3 regions of the Planococcus sp. TJ-301 genome follow, and region 3 is predicted to be linked to each of the others. Evidence: riboswitches for the same ligand, from Rfam matches in the RefSeq annotation. Region 3 holds a riboswitch; each other region holds the start of a gene.

Region 1 (4,038 bases), 1.9 Mb from region 3:
ATTATTTACATTTATTCTATCATTTTTCTCCAACTATTCAATGGCTTATTGATGCTGTTCTTATTCAAAAAAAGACGACCGGCAGATTTGCCGATCGTCTTTTCTACTATTATATTAATTTATTCTGCAGCAACGCCTGATTGTTCTTTTAGGATTGCTGCTTTATCCGTACGTTCCCATGGCAGATCCACGTCCGTACGGCCAAAATGTCCGTATGCTGCAGTCTGCTTGTAGATTGGGCGGCGCAGGTCAAGCATTTTGATGATGCCAGCTGGACGCAAATCGAAGTTTTCGCGTACTAAGTCAATCAAAGTGTCTTCGCTTACTTTGCCTGTTCCGAATGTATCGATAGCGATTGAAACCGGGTGTGCTACCCCGATTGCGTAAGCCACTTGGACTTCACATTTGTCTGCAAGGCCTGCAGCAACGATGTTTTTCGCAACATAGCGTGCAGCGTATGCACCTGAACGGTCCACTTTAGTCGCATCTTTGCCTGAGAAAGCACCGCCGCCGTGGCGCGCATAACCGCCGTAAGTATCTACGATGATTTTGCGGCCAGTCAAGCCCGCATCTCCTTGTGGTCCACCGATAACAAAACGGCCTGTCGGGTTGATGAAGTATTTTGTATCCTCATCGATCAAATTAGCCGGAACGACTGCGTTGATGACATATTCTTTGATGTTGCGCTGAATCTGCTCAAGCGTCACTTCTGGGTGATGCTGAGTCGAGATGACGATTGTGTCAACGCGGAACGGTTTATTGTTTTCATCGTATTCGATCGTCACTTGCGTTTTGCCATCCGGACGCAAATATGGAAGGATCTCTTCTTTGCGCACTTCTGCAAGGCGGCGAGCCAGTTTATGTGCCAAGCTGATTGGCAATGGCATCAATTCTTCTGTTTCGTTAGATGCGTATCCGAACATCAGACCTTGGTCTCCTGCTCCGATTTCATCCAATTCTTTATCAGTCATTTGCCCTTCGCGTGCTTCAAGAGCCACGTTGACTCCCGCAGCAATATCCGCTGACTGCTCATCAATCGCTGTCAAAACAGCGCTTGTTTCAGAGTCGAAACCGTATTTCGCGCGTGTATAGCCGATATCTTTAACTGTTTGGCGCACTACTTTTGGGATGTCGACATACGTCGATGTCGTAATTTCTCCCGCAACAAGCACCAAACCTGTTGTTACTGTCGTTTCGCATGCTACCCGTGCGTTCGGGTCTGCTGCTAAGATTGCATCAAGGATGGCATCTGAGATTTGGTCACAGATTTTATCCGGATGTCCTTCTGTTACTGATTCTGATGTGAATAATTTACGGTTTGTCAAAAAAAGCTCCTCCTTATATCCTGCGAGATTGCTCTCGAAATTGATACGGTACTCGTTTTCCCATGTCAAGTCCGTTCCAGCCGAACTGGATTGAACTTCAAGCCGTTGTGGCCTTTGCACACGAGGATTAAGGGCGATTCATAAAAAAATCCCTTCGCTCATAAATAAATGAGGAAAGGAAAAATCATCATAAGCACCTTTCACTCTTATCGTCCAAGGTTGAGTTCCTTGCTTCAGGTTTGGCACCTTCTCTGCAAATGCAGCAGGTTGCCGGGTTTCATAGGGCCTGTCCCCTCCACCAGCTCGGAATAAGAGTATCCGTACAATTTTTCATCATACGGAATGTATATAGTGATGTCAACGTTTTTAGCCAAATAGAAGTGCAAAACTTTATTGATCCACACGATGAATGGATTAATGCCAAATTATTGTTACTTTTTCATGTCACCGGGTTATTAGTATAGACTAATGGCTATAATGTGTTATACTAATCTACGAAATATACAAGCTCCCCATGGCTATGGGAATAACCGAAAAGGAAGGTACATATAAATGAATCCAGTAAACTTCTCAAGCAATTTAAAGGATCTTTTAAATGGCCAAAATATACACGTGCAATTATCAGTTCCACAATTAATCGAAGCAGCCACATCCCGTGGAGAAGCTGTTTTGACGAAAGATGGCGCAGTAAAAGCTGAAACTGGCAAATACACTGGCCGCTCCCCTAAAGATAAATATATCGTAGATGAAGCTATTTCTAAAGATAAAATTGACTGGGGTTCTGTAAATCGCCCGATTTCATCCGAAGTTTTCGAAAACCTGTACGCTAAAGTGCTGGACCACATGAAGCAAAAAGATGAGCTGTTCGTATTCAAAGGATACGCCGGTGCTGATCCTGAATCGCGTCTGGGCATTCAGACCATCAACGAATACGCTTGGCATAACCTATTCGCTCATCAACTGTTCATCCGTCCGACAAAAGAGGAATTGACAAGCCACGAAGCGCAATTCACAATTGTCTATGCACCAACGTTCCACGCAGATCCTGCTGTGGATGGTACGGATTCTGAAACTTTCATCATTGTATCGATGGAGCAAAAAATCATCTTGATCGGCGGAACAGAATATGCCGGCGAAATGAAAAAAGCGATCTTCTCGATCATGAACTACCTGCTTCCTGAACAAGGCATCCTTCCTATGCATTGTTCAGCGAACGTCGGCGAAGAAGGCGATGTAACGTTGTTCTTCGGTTTGTCTGGAACAGGCAAAACAACATTGTCTGCAGACGAAAACCGCAAATTGATCGGCGACGACGAGCATGGCTGGTCTGATAACGGCGTCTTCAACATTGAAGGCGGATGCTATGCGAAAACGATTAATTTAACGCGCGAACATGAACCGCAAATCTATGACGCAATCACGTTCGGTTCTGTACTTGAAAACGTAGTAGTGGATGAAGAAACACGCATTCCGGATTACGCTGACGGTTCTTTAACAGAAAACACACGTGCAGCATATCCGATCCATGCAATCAAAAATATTGTCTTCCCTTCAGTGGCAGGCCATCCAAAAACAATCGTCTTTTTGACTGCAGACGCTTTCGGCGTACTGCCTCCAATCAGCAAATTGACAAAAGAGCAGGCGATGTACCATTTCCTAAGCGGATACACATCGAAACTTGCGGGCACTGAGCGCGGCGTCACTTCTCCGGAAGCGACATTCTCTACGTGCTTCGGGTCACCTTTCCTTCCATTGCACGCGACTGTCTACGCTGAAATGCTTGGCGACAAAATCGATGAGCATGGGTCTGAAGTGTTCTTAGTGAATACGGGCTGGACTGGCGGCGTCTACGGCGTCGGGAGCCGCATGAAATTGTCGTACACACGCACAATGGTGCGTGCAGCAATCAAAGGCGAACTCCACAACATCGAAACGGAACAAGAAGCTGTATTCGGCTTGCAAATTCCGAAAGAAGTGCCAGGTGTTCCTACTGAAGTATTAAACCCGCGCAATGCTTGGGCTGACAAAGCCGCTTACGATCAGAAAGCAAGAGAGCTTGCACAAGAATTCGAAGCGAACTTCAAGAAATTCGGTACTGTCTCCACTGATATCAGTGAACAAGGCGGACCGATTAAAAACTAACTAGGAAAAAGAAGCTATCCATAGCGGATAGCTTCTTTTTTTGCGGCTTTTTTCCTTGAGGTCTTATTCATCCACTTCTTGGCTCTTCATCCACTCAGTCAAAGACCGTGCCGTTTTACGGTTCACGGCTGGCGGGAAGAAGTGCGTATAGTCCGGAAAATACCAGGTTTCGTGCTTTTGACCGTTTAGGATCAACGCTTCTTCCAGCAAAAACGCTTGTGCTGGAAACACGTTTTCATCTTTCAGCCCGTGGATAATTAGAAACGGAGCTTGCGCTTCATTCAAGCGCATCAAAGGATTTCTCTCCTCATACGCCTCCAATGCTGTATTTGGCGTGCCGCCGTAAAGCCGCTTCATCATACGCCGCATATCTGGCCGTTCTTTATACGTCAGTACGGTATCTGTGACGCCTGCCCAAGTGACGACAGACGTAATGTCGTGCCGCAGGACTGCGGTCCATATAGCCATGATTCCTCCACGGGAGAAAGCCAGGATATGGACTGCCTCTGAGCAGAATTGTTTCAGCACGTCGACTGCATAAACCGCGTCCCATCGATCCGCTCCGGCAAAT
Region 2 (4,038 bases), on a different contig from region 3:
TGAGCGCAGCGGCGTCAATTTTTCTCTTGCCGATGAGCACGTGGAAGCAGACAATCGCGGAATTGTTTGCCTCAATTTTTTATTTCCAGAATTGGCAGCTCGCGAATAGCGCGGTTGATTATTTGGGGCAGAACAACCAAGCGAGCCCGTACCAGCATTTCTGGGCGTTGTCGATTCAAGGCCAGTTTTACGTGACGTGGCCAATCGTCATCACGCTCGTGTACCTTCTCGCGACGAAAATTTTGAAGACACCGGTGCGCAAAACGTTGCTTGGGGTGCTGGCGGCTATTTTCTTCGCTTCGCTCAGCTACTCGGTTTACATCACCGCTGTCAATCAGCCGTGGGCGTATTTCGATACATTTGCACGCGCCTGGGAATTCAGCCTCGGCGGGATGCTTGCGCTGCTGCTGCCGTATTTGAAGTTTCCGGATCGTGCGCACCTCATCATGGGATGGTTGGGCCTTGCGATTATCGCGTTTACGGGGATGCTGCTTCCGGTGTCGACTGTGTTCCCGGGCTTTGCAGCGCTGCTGCCGACAGGTGGGGTGATCTTGGTCATCATAGCGAGTGAAAACGGCAATCTCTTCGGTGTGCAGAAATTGCTCGGTTCGAAGCCGTTTCAATACTTCGGCAGCATTTCCTACGGCTTTTACCTCTGGCATTGGCCATTGCTTGTTTTCTATTATGCCTTTTTCAACACCGAGACGGTTTCGCTGTTTGGCGGGCTCAGCATTTTGGCAGTGACGTTCGTGCTGTCGATCGTTACGATTTGGCTCGTCGAAGCACCTGTGCGGCAGATGCCGGTCAAGCAATCGAAAAAACGTTTGACGAAAGTACTCGTCACACTGATGATGCCGGCCATTCTGGTTGGCGTGTCGTGGAGCGTCTTTGTCCAGGCAAGCAGCAGCGTCGCCGTTCCTGTCGTAACCGAAGACAATCCAGGCGCCCGTGCTGTTTCGGAAAACATCCAGCCGGCGATTGAAGCCGAGCTCAAGCCGGATTTTCTGACTGCGAAAGAAGTGCTGCCGGCCTTTTATAATGACCAGGACTGTACTTCCTCCGGCAGCAAGAACGCTAAATTGAAGGAATGCTCGTACGGTGTGACGGAAAATCCGGAGCATGTGCTTGCATTGGTCGGCGGTTCACATTCAGGGCACTGGTTCCCGGCGCTTGAAGAAATCGCGGAAGAACTGAATATGCGTATCGATGTCTACAACAAGGATGCATGCCGCTTCACGAACGGCGATTTCGATGGGTTATTAACGGAAGCATGCATGACATGGAATGATCAACTCCATCAGCGGCTCATGGAAGATCCGCCTGATTTGATTTTCACAACGGCGAACGTAAGTTCCAAAGCAACCGTGCCGCAGGTTTATATCGACAAATGGAAGCAATTTGAAGGTGTAACTGATATTTTTGCGGTGCGCGACAATCCACGGATGAAAGTCGACCCGACGCTTTGCCTTGATGCCTCGACTGTAGAAGACTGCTCCGTGCCGCGCAGCGAAGCGCTGGCCGCTGTAGCACCGTGGGAAAACACGGAAGGCATTCCGGGCAACGTGACATTTGTGGACATGTCGGAATATTTCTGTATTGATGATCTGTGTTCGCCGGTAGTTGGCAACGTGCTCGTCTACCGAGATAAGCATCATTTGACGACACTCTACTCCAAAACTATGGGTCCGGCACTAAAAGAGCATCTTGAGCCGGTGCTCAAGAAGTAACTGAAACGATAAACGCACCGCCAGCAAGCTAATTGCCGGCGGTGCGTTTTTTATTCTTCCATTTGTGTGGAGGGTCCTTGTTTAACGCTAATAAACAGAAAGTTCTCTGTTTTTAGACGAATTTTCTTGACCAGCGTCCCGTATGCAGGTAAGATTTTAAGAATACAAAAACTGCATAGTGAATTCTTATCGAGAGAAGTTGAGGGACTGGCCCTGTGACGCTTCAGCAACCAGCCATTCGTGGTCAGGTGCTAAATCCAGCAGGCATGCAATGGCCTGGGAGATGAAAAGGAACGAGTTTAACGACCGTAAAGCCTTCTTTTTCATGGAGGGCTTTTTTCTATATACAGGAGGGTGAGCGGCATGAAGTTATTGGATGCATTGAAAACGCGCGTGTTGACAGGGGACGGTGCGATGGGGACGCTGCTGTATTCTTATGGCATCGAGTATTGCAACGAGGAGCTGAACCTGCAGCGGCCGGAAATCGTCAGCAAGATCCACCAGGATTACATCAAAGCGGGAGCCGATATCATCCAGACAAATACGTACGGTGCGAATGCCCATAAGCTCGCGCGCTACGGCCTTGAAGAGCAAGTGAAAGACATCAACCTCGCTGCGATCGATATTGCGAAGCGCGCCGCGTCGCCTGGCGGACAATACGTCTTCGGTACAATCGGCGGCATTCGAGGCATGCGGAAAAGTGATGCCACGATGCAGGAAATCATTGCGATGGTCGACCAGCAGGCGCAGCATTTATTGTCAGGCGATCCGGACGGCTTGCTGCTCGAGACGTATTACGATTTTGAAGAGCTTGCTGCGACGGTCACGCATTTGAAAAAGATGACGGATACCCCGCTGATTGCGCAAGTGTCGATGCACGAGCCGGGCATCCTGCAAAACGGCATGTCGCTGAACGAAGCACTGCACCAGCTTGAAGCGCTCGGAGCGGAAATCGTCGGCGTCAATTGCCGCCTCGGCCCGCACCATACGATCCAAGCATTCGAAGAAGTGTCGCTGCCGGCAAAAGCCTTCCTGTCGGCCTATCCGAACGCCAGCTTGCTCGACGTGGAAGACGGCCGCATTGTCTATGAATCGGAAGCCGATTATTTTGGCCGGGCTGCATTGTTGTTGAGAGAAGAAGGGGTGCGCCTCATCGGAGGCTGTTGCGGCACGACGCCGAAGCATATCGAAGAAGTGAAAAAGCGAATGCGCAATTTAGTGCCGGTGACAGAAAAGCAAGTGGTGGCGAGAAAGCCGATCGTCATTCGTGAAGCGGAAGCGCTCGACGTCAAGCCGCTGCACGAAAAAGCGAAGACGGAGCGCACGATCATTGTCGAACTCGACACGCCGCGCCATTTGGACATCACGAAATTCATCGAAGGTTCGAAAGCGTTGAATGCGGCGGGAGTCGATGCGGTTACGATGGCCGATAATTCACTCGCTTCGCCGCGTATTTCCAATATGGCGATGGGCTCGATTTTGAAGCAGCAGGAAAACATCCGGCCGCTTGCGCACATCACGTGCCGCGACCGCAATTTGATCGGCCTGCAATCGCATTTGATGGGGCTTGACGCACTTGGCATGCATGATATCCTGGCAGTCACGGGAGATCCGACGAAAGTCGGTGATTTCCCGGGAGCGACAAGTGTTTATGACGTTTCCAGCCTGGAATTGATTCAGCTGATCAAAAAGCTCAACGAAGGCATTTCATTTTCCGGCAAGCCGCTGCGCAAAAAAGCGAACTTCTCAGTGGCGGCGGCATTCAATCCCAATGTCCGCGTCGTCAGCCGGGCGGTCAAGCGGCTGGAACAGAAAATCGACAGCGGCGCAGATTATTTCATTTCCCAACCGGTGTTCACAAAAGAGAAAATCATTGAAATATACGAAGAAACAAAGCATTTGAGCACGCCGATTTTCCTTGGCATCATGCCGCTGACAAGCATCCGCAGTTCGGAATTCCTGCACAACGAAGTGCCAGGCATCAAGTTATCGGAAAATGCGCTTGAGCGGATGCGCGCATGCGGCGACGACAAGGAACGGGCGACGGCTGAAGGCATTGCGATAGCGAAGGAATTGATCGATACTGCGGCTGGCCTATTCAATGGCATTTACTTGATCACGCCATTTTTCCGCTACGAAATGTCCGTGGAATTGATCAATTACATCAGGCAACTAGATTTGAAGAAAGAAGGCGAAAGCAGCCATGTCCAAAACACTTATTGAACAGCAGCTTGAAAAACGGATCTTGATCATCGATGGCGCCATGGGAACGATGATCCAGAACGCCGATTTATCAGCGGAAGATTTCGGC
Region 3 (4,038 bases):
CTTATCCCATAAGTTTTTATTTTTCTAGTATAGAAAAATCGGAATAATTATTCCTTAAACTAAAGCATTAATAATGAAGGCTGAAAAATACTTATGCTTTTCTTTTTGAGAAAAAATTTTTATTGATTTTCATTGTTAAAGACAATGAACCGGCTTTAAACGAATACGGGATGAACCTGAAAGCTGCCGTTTATTCTCTTGATAATGATTAGGCTGCTGACACTTTTAATGAGAATATTAAATTAGATGACTTAGTTTGGTTAATGGCATGTACCCCGTAGTCAACAGGTGCATGCTTTTTTACTTCTCTGCTTCATCGATCCATATAGAAATCACTAGTATAAAACAAAAAAAGCTAGCCGATTAAGGCTAGCTTTTTCAAATGCTGCGATTACTGTTGTTTGCGTGTGCGTAATGCGATCGTAGTTGTCAATCCAGCAAGCATTAATCCTGCAAGGATCCACATGAATGGCAATGTTGATGACTCAGTGCCGCCCATTCCTGTTTTAGGCATTTCAGATGGCATTGCTGCTTCACCGAATTGCTCAGGGAATTGGTCAACGATTGCTGCTGATAGACCAGCTGCAGGCATTGTCATGTGCGCGTATGCTTCACGCATAGAGCTGTATGCTGCGTCATAGTCGCCAGCTACATAAGAATCGAATGATGCTAGCAATTGGCTTACGTGTGCAGTCAAACCTTCTTCAAGTGCTGCAGCAGGTACACGGCCTTCAGTTGCGCCATCAAGAAGTGCTGCTTGTTCAACGATGTACTCGTCAAGTTCAGCTTTTGCTTTTTCTTGCCCTTCAGCATTGTCTTCACCTGTTGCTACTACGTAATCTACAAAGTAACCGATGTGTGATTTCCATGTTTCGTCGAATGCTGCTCCAGCTTCTTCGCCGTAAACGGATGTTACTGCAGCAGTTAAGTCGTCAGCATTTGCCAATAAAGAAGCAGCTGCCGTGTCGAAGCTTTCAGCGCCATCAGCACCGTCTTGCATTGCCATTACCGCTAATCCAGCATGCTCAGTGAACGTTGTGTTCAAAGAAGCGCGTAGATCGATTGCCGGTGTGTCCGGGTTTGTGTTTTCAAATTTATCAGCGAATTGGTCAGTGATTGCGATTGAAAGAGTTTCAGCGAACATGCTCATGTGCTGGATTGATTCGCGTTCAAGAGCATATGAAGTTTCAAAGTCTCCCGCAACGTAAGCGTCAAACGATTTGATCAACTGGTCAATGTGCATATCCAAGCCTTCGCTCACAGCTGCTGCTGGCAAACGTCCTTCAGTTGCTGTATCGAAGAATTCAGATTGTGTTGTTTTGTATTCTTCAAGTTCAGCCAAAGCCTGGTCTTTTCCAGCTTGATCGTCATTTGCTGTTGCTGTTACGTAATCCACGAAATAGCCGATATGCGATTTCCAGATCTCGTCGAATTGAGCTGCGCCTTCTTCACCGTATACAGAAGCGACTGCCGCTTTCAAATCGTCAGCGTTTGCCAACAATGCGCCAGATGCCTGGTCGAAGTCTTCTGCTCCGTCAACGCCTTTTCTCATTGCTTCTACTGCTAAGAATGCATGCTCCGTTAAAACTGTATCAAGTGCGATGCGAAGTTCGCCCGCTGGTGTTGCTGTTCCTGCTCCAACTTCGCTAGACGCTGGAGTTGAATGTGATGATCCGTGGCTGTCAGCCAATGCCGCTGTCGGCACCAATAGGGCTAGTGTAAGTGGAAGAGCTACTAATAATTTGTTGACTTTCATAAATGAACATCTCCTTTTTCTCTGTGTTTTATTTGATTCTGACTACAAAACGCACGTGGTTCATTTTTAGATCACTCTTTTTTAAAAAAACTTAAAATTCTTTTTTTCTGCCCTGTGATCCGTCCACCTGCCCAATTTTCTTTATATAGAAGAAAGCCGTTTTTTTCTATCTGAACGGCGTTCTAAAAAGTTTTATTCGAATAAATTCTTCAACATCATTGTCATCCCGTGGCCAATTGGATAGAATAAGTCTTATCAGAAAAATTACATAAAACTACGTAACCTTATCAAGAGAGGCAGAGGGACTGGCCCTATGACGCCCGGCAACCGCTAGTTTGACTAGTATGGTGCCAAATCCAACAAAGCAGCGATGCTTTGAGAGATGAGGGAGAGTCTGTTCTTGCTTTTGCGCCTAACTCTTCCTCTCGCGAGGGGGAGTTTTTTTGTGTGGAGGAGTGATTAGATGAAGTTGAACAAAGCAGACCGCATCAAACGGACCCGCGTGCCGGTGGCCGATCCGGCACTCGCTGACCGCTTGCCGCCCGGGCAAGTGCTGACCGAGCGCTTTCCAGTTTTGCACGAAGGCGAAGTGCCCGAATACAATATGGACGACTGGACACTGAAAATCTATGGCCGCGTCGAGCAGGAAGTGACGCTGTCGTATAACGATATTTTGGAGCTCCCGCAAACGACGGTGCAGCGCGACATCCATTGCGTGACGCGCTGGTCGCGCTTTGATAATTCCTTTACTGGCGTGAAGTTTCAGGACTTGATGAAAGCGCTCGGCGTTACGCCAAACAGCCAATATGTCATGCTCCACGGCGATTACGATTACACGACGAATGTCGCGCTCAGCGATTTGGACCGCGAAGATGTGCTGCTCGCCCATTCACTGGACGGCGAACCGCTGACGGCCAAGCACGGCTATCCGCTGCGCTTTGTCGTGCCGCATCTGTATTTCTGGAAAAGCGTCAAATGGGTGCGCGGCATCGAGTTTGTCGACGAGAACCATCCTGGATTCTGGGAGCAGAACGGCTTCCACCTGAACGGCGACCCGTTCAAAGAAGAACGGTTTTCAGGAGAAGACCTGGAGATTCCGGATGATGAATGGGAAAAGAAAGAATTCGATTGAACGCGAAAAAACGGCTCATCCCCTGCGGATGAGCCGTTTTTAGGTTTTGTAGTTATTTTATGGCGGTGAATTTTTTCACAGCTGGCAAAATTTCGGTCGCAATCAGCTCGATGTTGCGCTCGATCCGGCCGAACGGTACGCCACCGAAATCCATTTGGGCGATATAACGCTGGTGGCCGAACACTTCGTGCTGGTAGAGAATCTTTTCGATGATCTGCTGCGGGCTGCCGATATTCATCACATGATGGGGATGCGCGCCTTGCATGAAATGAGGCTGTGGAAAACCTCGGCCGTTGGTGCGCATCATGCCTTTATCCACATGTGGGTAACTTTCTTCGAATGCCTGCTGCGTCGTTTCGGCCGCGTTGAAAAAGCCGGCAGTTGCGACCGGGAACTCAGCGGGATCGAAGCCGTTTTCAGCTAATGCTTCGCGGTAAACATCAATCGAATGCCCGAAACTTTCAGCCGGCCCGCCAAGTGTGGCGAGCATCATCGGCACGCCTGCCTGTCCGGCCTTTATGGCGCTCGACGGATGGCCACCGACTGCCCGCCAAATCGGCAATGACCCATTGTGCGGGCGCGGGATGACCTCGGCGTCGCGCAGCGATGCGCGGAATTTTCCGCTCCAATTGACCTTTTCCTGCCGGTTGATCTCCAGCAGAAGATTGAATTTCTCTTCGTACAATTCTTCGTAATCATGGACATTATAGCCGAGCAGTTCAAAAAGCCCGATGCGCGAAGCGCGTCCCGCAATGATTTCCGCACGTCCGTCCGAAATCAAATCGATCGTCGAGAAATCCTCGTATACCCTTACCGGATCGGATGTGCTGATGATCGTCGATGAACTTCCCACCTTGATGTTCTTCGTTGCTTGCGCAATCGCACTCAGCACGACGGTATGCGCTTGTGTGGCGAAAAATTCCTGATGGCTTTCGCCGACGCTGAAGAAATCCAGCCCGGCTTGGTCCGCGAGCTTTGCCATTTCGATGATTTCCTTGATCCGTTGCCCCGCAGTAATGCGGTTGCCCGTGTGCGGATCCGGCAAATGGTCGCCAAGCGTATAAATGCCGAACTCCATCCCTTTGCTTTGGTCAATGCGGTATTTCTCCATCTTCATCCGTCCCTTCCGTATGTACTTTAAATGCCCTAG

The links. Region 3 has a riboswitch for S-adenosylmethionine ahead of AC4EHJ_RS09350 (sulfite oxidase-like oxidoreductase). Riboswitches for the same ligand answer to the same signal wherever they lie in the genome.
Region 1: another riboswitch for S-adenosylmethionine. It lies ahead of metK (methionine adenosyltransferase); the one in region 3 lies ahead of AC4EHJ_RS09350 (sulfite oxidase-like oxidoreductase).
Region 2: another riboswitch for S-adenosylmethionine. It lies ahead of AC4EHJ_RS11135 (bifunctional homocysteine S-methyltransferase/methylenetetrahydrofolate reductase); the one in region 3 lies ahead of AC4EHJ_RS09350 (sulfite oxidase-like oxidoreductase).

The regions. Positions count from the first base shown of each region.
Region 1 is NZ_JBZDOH010000001.1:15,338-19,375, reverse strand. It holds gene metK (methionine adenosyltransferase) at 120-1,325, opposite strand; SAM riboswitch class I at 1,529-1,640, opposite strand; gene pckA (phosphoenolpyruvate carboxykinase (ATP)) at 1,878-3,467, shown strand; gene AC4EHJ_RS00155 (alpha/beta hydrolase family protein) at 3,531-4,038, opposite strand, start outside.
Region 2 is NZ_JBZDOH010000002.1:33,948-37,985, forward strand. It holds gene AC4EHJ_RS11130 (acyltransferase family protein) at 1-1,727, shown strand, start outside; SAM riboswitch class I at 1,911-2,017, shown strand; gene AC4EHJ_RS11135 (bifunctional homocysteine S-methyltransferase/methylenetetrahydrofolate reductase) at 2,091-3,950, shown strand; gene metH (methionine synthase) at 3,931-4,038, shown strand, end outside.
Region 3 is NZ_JBZDOH010000001.1:1,904,777-1,908,814, forward strand. It holds gene AC4EHJ_RS09345 (copper amine oxidase) at 392-1,756, opposite strand; SAM riboswitch class I at 2,038-2,145, shown strand; gene AC4EHJ_RS09350 (sulfite oxidase-like oxidoreductase) at 2,226-2,888, shown strand; gene AC4EHJ_RS09355 (LLM class flavin-dependent oxidoreductase) at 2,941-3,999, opposite strand.